Regions from separate parts of the Cupriavidus sp. R6-3 genome, predicted to be linked through region 2. Evidence: predicted binding sites of a transcription regulator. Region 2 holds the regulator's gene; each other region holds the start of a gene.
The links. The regulator FNR, encoded in region 2, switches genes on or off when oxygen is low (the NO sensors DNR and NnrR bind a similar motif). The targets are predictions, from matches to a motif close to TTGATNNNNATCAA.
Positions count from the first base shown of each region.

Region 1: the regulator FNR is predicted to act here: its motif matches at 829-842, upstream of hemN (oxygen-independent coproporphyrinogen III oxidase).
Region 3: the regulator FNR is predicted to act here: its motif matches at 1,049-1,062, upstream of AC6EI8_RS10640 (universal stress protein).

Region 1 is NZ_JCBAJO010000071.1:667-2,928, reverse strand. Features, by position in the region: gene AC6EI8_RS13175 (UvrD-helicase domain-containing protein) at 1-625, shown strand, start outside; gene hemN (oxygen-independent coproporphyrinogen III oxidase) at 898-2,262, shown strand, end outside.
Region 2 is NZ_JCBAJO010000303.1:182-2,443, forward strand. Features, by position in the region: partial or broken gene AC6EI8_RS24415 (sulfite exporter TauE/SafE family protein) at 1-436, opposite strand, end outside; gene fnr (fumarate/nitrate reduction transcriptional regulator Fnr) at 537-1,265, shown strand; gene AC6EI8_RS24425 (hypothetical protein) at 1,480-1,749, opposite strand; partial or broken gene AC6EI8_RS24430 (FixH family protein) at 1,956-2,144, opposite strand; gene ccoG (cytochrome c oxidase accessory protein CcoG) at 2,157-2,262, opposite strand, start outside.
Region 3 is NZ_JCBAJO010000047.1:628-2,889, reverse strand. Features, by position in the region: gene AC6EI8_RS10650 (helix-turn-helix transcriptional regulator) at 1-199, opposite strand, end outside; gene AC6EI8_RS10645 (hypothetical protein) at 614-871, shown strand; gene AC6EI8_RS10640 (universal stress protein) at 1,171-1,608, shown strand; gene AC6EI8_RS10635 (serine/threonine protein kinase) at 1,696-2,262, opposite strand, start outside.

The DNA of each region.
Region 1 (2,262 bases), on a different contig from region 2:
CGACCTGATGGAAGGCATCCACTACGAAGCCTATCTGTACGACACATTCGACGAGCGCCAGGCCCAGGCCAAATGGACCAATACGCTCGAGTTCCTCGACTGGCTCAAGCGCAAGGGCACCAAGCCGGAGGCCGCCGATGGCGAGGCGACCGGCTTCGACACCGCCGATGGATTTGGCGACGAGGGCAAGAACCTGCTGGAGCTGACGCAGACCGTCGCGCTGATGAGCATGCTCGAAGGCCGCGAGGAAGATCCCGACGCGGTTCGGCTGTCGACGCTGCACGCGTCCAAGGGCCTCGAGTATCCGCATGTGTTCCTGGTCGGCGTGGAGGAGGGCATCCTGCCGCATTGCCGCGAGGACGAGGACCTGAGCGACGAGAAGATCGAGGAAGAGCGCCGCCTGATGTATGTCGGCATCACGCGCGCGCAGCGCAGCCTGCATATCAGCTGGTGCAAGAAGCGCAAGCGCGCGCGCGACACCTACTCGTGCCAGCCGTCGCGCTTCATCGGCGAGATGAAGCTCGAGGAGGCCCCGGCACCGAAGGACGAGACGCCGGCGATGAGCCCGAAGGACCGGCTGGCGGGCCTGAAGGCGCTGCTCGGCACCAAGGCCGCCACCGGCTGAAGCGGCTGAGGGGGCTGAGGGGGCTGAGGGGGCTGAGGGGCTGAGGCGCAGCGCCGGGTACGCCCGTCCCTTCGTATCGGCGTCGATACAAGGCAGCCAGGGCCTGCAACATCCGGCTGCTACGGTGGCGGATCGCCGATCGGACTTTGAGGGCGCAGGCGCGTGGCGCCGAAGCGCCGAGAGAACAGCCGAATCGCCGGCCCTTGATGTCGATCAAGTCCTGCGCACGCTGGTCTGGCTAGCATCGAAGCGGATTCCTCAGAAGGCCGCCGATGGCAACGACCGTTCCGCATTTCGCTTCCGAAGCCGTTCCCGAAGTCCCTGCCGAAGCCGCTTCCCCAGCCGCTCAGCATGCCGCCATCCGCCGCGGCGATCTCGCCGATTTCCGCGCGCTTGCGGAACGCATCGACGTGAACGGACCGCGCTACACCTCGTATCCGACCGCCGACCGCTTCGATGCGGGGTTCGGCGACGAGGGGTATCTGTCCGCGCTGGACGACTGCCGGGCAGGGGGCGCCGCCGCGCCGCTGTCGCTCTATCTGCATATCCCCTTCTGCGAGAACATCTGCTACTACTGCGGCTGCAACAAGATCATCACGCGCGACCACGGCCGCAGCGCGCGCTACGTTCGCTACCTGGCGCGCGAGATGGCGCTGGTGGCGGCCCGGTTGGACGAGCGCCGGGCCGTCGTGCAATCGCACTGGGGCGGCGGTACGCCGACCTTCCTCGACCCCGGGGAAATGCGGCAGGTCATGGCGGCGCTGCATCGGCACTTCGATCTGCGGCCGGACGGCGAGCACTCGATCGAGATCGATCCGCGCCGCGTCGACGACGAACGGATGGCGCTGCTCGCCGAGCTCGGCTTCAACCGCGTCAGCCTAGGCGTGCAGGACTTCGACCCCGAGGTCCAGGCCGCGATCCATCGCGTGCAGCCGGTGGAGGACACGCGCCGCGTGGTCGCCGCTTCCCGACGGCTCGGCTTCCTGTCGATCAGCATGGACCTGATCTACGGCCTGCCGCACCAGACGGCGGCCCGCTTCGGCGCCACCATCGAGCGGGTGCTGGAGATGCGGCCCGACCGCCTGTCGCTGTACAGCTACGCGCATCTGCCGCATGTCTTCAAGCCGCAGCGTCGGATCGACGAGGCCGCGATGCCGTCGGCCGGCGAAAAGCTGGACATCCTGGTCTCGGCCATCGAGCGGCTGACCGCGGCCGGCTATGTCCATATCGGCATGGATCACTTCGCGCTGCCCGACGACGCGCTCGCCCGCGCCCAGCGTGAGGGACGGCTGCAGCGCAACTTCCAGGGCTATGCGACCCATGCCGGCCATGACCAGCTCGGCTTTGGCATCTCGGCGATCGGCGCGGTCGCCGGCCGCTACGTGCAGAACGCCCGCACGCTGGACGCGTACTACGGCGCGCTCGATGCCGGCAGGCTGCCGGTGCTGCGCGGCCATGTCTGCGACGCCGACGACCGGGTGCGCAAGGACATCATCGGTGCGCTGATGTGCGATGGCGAACTGGATACCGCAGAGGTCGCGTGCCGGCACGGCATCGACTTCGACGCCGAGTTTGCCGCCGAGCGGGCGGAACTTACGTCGCTGGCCGCGCAGGGGCTGGTACGGCTGTCCGACGCG
Region 2 (2,262 bases):
GCCCCGCGTCCTGCCGCGCGATGGTCCTTCCGCCCCAACGCGCCCAGGCTGCCGCCAGACGCCGCGCCACGGCGTTCACACCCGGCGCCTTCCCCACCAGTTGCGCGCCGCCCAGCGTCCATAGTCCGGCAAGCAGCAGGCTGGCGCTGCCGACCGCGAACAGCGCGCGCTGCACGGGCAGATACTGCGTCTTCCACGCGGTCGCGCCCACCGCGCCGAGCAAGGCGCCGAGCATTGCGTACGCACTCAGGCGCCCGGCATGCAGCACCAGCAGTTCGCGGACCCACGCCGCGCGGCTGCGGTACAACGACACCGGCGCGGCCCGCCGCGCGTCATCGCCTTCGAGCACCAGCGCGATGCCGCCGCACATCGCCGCACAGTGGACACCGCCCAACAGCGCCAGCAGAAACACGCTTGCCAGTACGCCGATTGCCATCTCACGCTCCCCTCGACGGGGAGCAGCACGGTAGAATGCCCGCACGCTTGACGCCCATCGCGATGCCGATGGCAACTCCCTCCTTTCGCGCGGATTCCAATTGCTGAACGCCATCCCCCTCAACGACCAATCGACCCGCTGCTCCACCTGCTCGCTGGGGCAGCTGTGCCTGCCGATCGGCATGTCGGCGCAGGACGTCGAAAAGATGGACACGCTGGTGCAGGAACGCGTGCGCGTGCGCAAGGGCGAATCGCTCTATCGCCTCGGCGATCCCCTCGACGCGGTCTATGCGATCCGCTTCGGCACGCTGAAGACCCACGTGACGATGGAAGACGGCCGCGCGCAGATCACGGGCTTTCATCTGCCGGGCGAAGTGGTCGGCTTCGATGGGCTGACCGAGATGCGGCATGCGTCGGACGCGACCGCGCTCGAAGACACCGAGGTCTGCGTAGTGCGCTACAACGAGATCCAGACGCTGTCGGCCTCGTTGCCGTCGCTGCAGCACCAGTTCATGCGGCTGATGAGCCGGGAGATCACGCAGGACCAGATGATGCTGATCACGCTGGGCTCGATGCGCGCCGAGGAGCGGCTGGCGGGCTTTCTGATCAGCCTGTCCGAGCGCCTGTCGGCACGCGGCTATTCGCCGTCCGAGTTCGTGCTGCGCATGAGCCGCGAAGAAATCGGCAGCTATCTGGGCCTGAAGCTCGAGACCGTCAGCCGCCTGTTCTCGCGCTTCGCCGAAGCCGGGCTGATCCAGATCCGCCAGCGCCACGTCAAGCTGGTCGACATGGACGGCATCCGCCAGCTGCTGGGAAAGACGGCCTGCTGAAGCCCGCGCGGCGATGGCGCTGGCGGCCGCCATCGCCCACATTGGCCACATTGCCCACATCGCCCACATTGCCCGCTTTGCCCCCATTGCCAGCTTTGCCTCCGTTGCCAGCTTTGCCCCCGTTGCCAGCTTCGCCCCCGTTGCCGGCTTCGCCCCCGTTGCCGGCTTTGCCCCCATTGCGCGCTTCGCTCGCATCGCCGGCTTCGCCATCGCCCTACTCCAGTTCGTCGGCCGCCGACATCGGCGACGACATCGGCGCCAGGATCGACGCCGGCAGCATGCAGAGCGTCAGCGCGCTGGACAGCGCGCACACCGCCCACGCGACGGCGAAGCCGATCGTATAGACCGCGCCGTGCGACAGCTCGAGCGGCCGTCCGAAGACCCGCAGCTCGCGCGGATCGATCAGCGAGAACACCAGCACGAAGGCCACGGCCGCGCCGACGAAGGCGGGCCACAGCACCCACATCAGCCAGCGCGCCTTCATGGCCGCGCCACCGCGTGGGAAGTCACTGCGTCGCGCGCGTGCCGCGTGGCGACCGCCGCTGCGGCCGTCGTTGCGGCCTCCGTTGCAGCCTCCGTTGCGGCCGCCGTTGCAGCCTCCGTTGCAGCCTCCGATGCGGCCTCCGTTGCGGCCGCCGTTGCAGCCGCGGTTGCAGGCGCCATTGCAGCCGCCATCGCAGCTGCCGGCGTCACCGCCCCCGCCGGCGTCGCCGCCTGCCGGATCACCAGCCCCTGACGCACCACGCCGTCGACGATGGGCCGATCCGCGTGCTGCATCGCGACCCAGATCGTCACCGCGCAGCCCATCATCGCCAGCGCCGGGCCGCTGATCAGCAGCCACGGCCACGGTTCCTTCCACCACGGTTTGCATTGGGACATGTCGATGCCTCGTCAAGGTTGGTCGGGAATGATGAAACGGGTGGACTGCCGCACCTGCACGCCACTGGTGTCCGTGCCCGTACCCGTGCCCGCGCCGGCTTCGGCCCGCGCGCCGCTG
Region 3 (2,262 bases), on a different contig from region 2:
CGTCGCTGAGCCAGGTATCGGCGTTGGCCAGCACCTTGCCGGCACATTCGGCGCGGCGCCACATCAGGCCGCGCCCTTCCGCGCGGCACTCGGCCGAGCCGTCGGCGACCAGCAGCACCAGGCGCTGCTGCAGCACCTCGGCGGGCGGGTCGGCCACCTCCAGGGCGGTCAGGCCGCGTGCCACGTCCTGGGTGCTCATCCAGCGCCGGGGACCGCCGTCGTCAAGCAGGACGGAAAGAATGGAAACGTCGAGTTGCGAATCGAACTGGTGGGCCATAAAGCGCAATGAAAGGTTGGTCTGCGTGGGGAGAGCGAAGCCTATCAAGCGGGGCGTCCGGAAATGAAGGAAATGGACAAGGAACGACGGTTCCCGGCACGCACTTCGGCCCTCCGAATCGAAAGTGCGAGCAACAGCCTATGCGATGCGCGCCGGCACGCGGAGTGAGCAGCGCCCACGCCGGGCCCGCACAAGCATGCGCATTGTTAAAAACTTTGAATAACTGATACGAGGCGGTCGCGCGTTGCCTCCGGGATGTGAGCCTATTCTTCTCCCATCGGCTGACGACATCCCCAAGCAAAACGATTCTCAAAAATTCAACAACTGGAGAAAATCATGAAGATCACGACCGCCCGCCTGGTTCTCAGCGCTGCCATCGCCGGTACCGCCCTGCTGTCGCTGAACAGCGTGTTCGCCGCGCCGGTGCGCGGGTCGCATGCCGGCGACGACTATGGCTACACCTTCCGCGCGGTGGACCGCTTCGCCGAGGGCGCGCGCGCCTTCGACGTCTACGCGGAGGGCGCCCGCACGCACGACGTCTTCAGCGAGGGCGCGCGCTCCCGTGCCGACTATCCGGCGCCGATCGGCGAATGAAGGACGGGATGAAGGAAGGAATGAAGGAGCAAGCGATGAGCCTTCGAGACAATGCACTGATCGTCGCGGCGTGGATCGGCGCCTGCCTGGCCAGTGGCTGGCTGGTCACCTTTACGGGGCTGCTGCTGTCGCAATAAGTGCCGAGACGGGCATGAAGGTAGGCCAAGTGCCGAGTTTTTGACCGGAATCATGGCGAGATCGCCGCCTAGCTGCCATCATGAATTCAGCTAGGCAAGGCGCCGCCGAACCGCCTGGCCGTCGACAACGCCTGCAAGGCCCGTGATAGGAGAACCCTCGCCATGACCCATATCGTGCTCGCCACTGACGGCTCCGCCTTCAGCGACGCCGCCGCCCGCTTTATCGTCGAAGGGAAGCTGCTGCAGGGCGAAGTGACCGTGCATGTGGTGCACGTCGCCCCGGAGGTCACCGGACAGGTGCGCGCCTTCGTCAGCAAGGACGCGATCGACGACTGGCATCGTGAAGAGAGCGAGAAGGCAATGCGCTCGGTGTGCGACATCCTGGGCGCCGCGCAGCTGCGCGTGGAAAAGCATGCGCTGAGCGGCTTTCCGCCGGACCGGATCGTGGCGCTGGCCAAATCGGTGAACGCCGATGCGATCGTGATCGGCACCCATGGCCGCGGATCGTTCTTCGATGCGGTGCTCGGCTCGGTCGCGGGCCGCGTGGTGGCGCACGCGTCGTGCCCGGTCATCCTGGTGAAGGCACCGGACAAGGCCTGACGGCCCGACGCGGGGCCATTCAAAGGTAGAAGTGGGAGTAAGACCGGGCGCTGCCGCGGCGCCCGGGACAGTTGCCCGATCAGCCGTTCAGCTGGACCACAGCGGCGGCTCGTCCATCAGCGCGATCTGCTCGCGCAATTCGAGGATGCGGTCCTGCCAGTAGCGCGCCGTGCCGAACCACGGAAACGCCGCCGGAAACGCGGGATCGTTCCAGCGGCTCGCCAGCCAGGCGCTGTAGTGCAGCAGACGCAGGGTGCGCAAGGCTTCGACCAGATGCAGCTCGCGCGTCGAGAATTCGGCGAAGTCCTCGTAGCCGGCCACGATATCGGCCAGCTGGCTCTGCATCGAGGCGCGGTCGCCCTCCAGCAGCATCCACAGATCCTGTACCGCCGGGCCGGTCCGGCTGTCGTCGAAATCGACGAAATGCGGACCCGTGCTGCCGCCGCGGGCCTGATCCCCTTCGATCCACAGCAGATTGCCGCGATGGCAGTCGCCATGCAGCCGCAGCAGCGCCACGTCGCCGGCGCGCTCGTAGCAGCGCCGCACGCCCTCGATGGCGAGATCGGCGGCGGCCTGCCAGGCCGGCCACAGATCGGCGGGAATGCAATCCTGTGCCAGCAGCCAGTCGCGCGGCGCCACGCCGAAGGTCTCGAC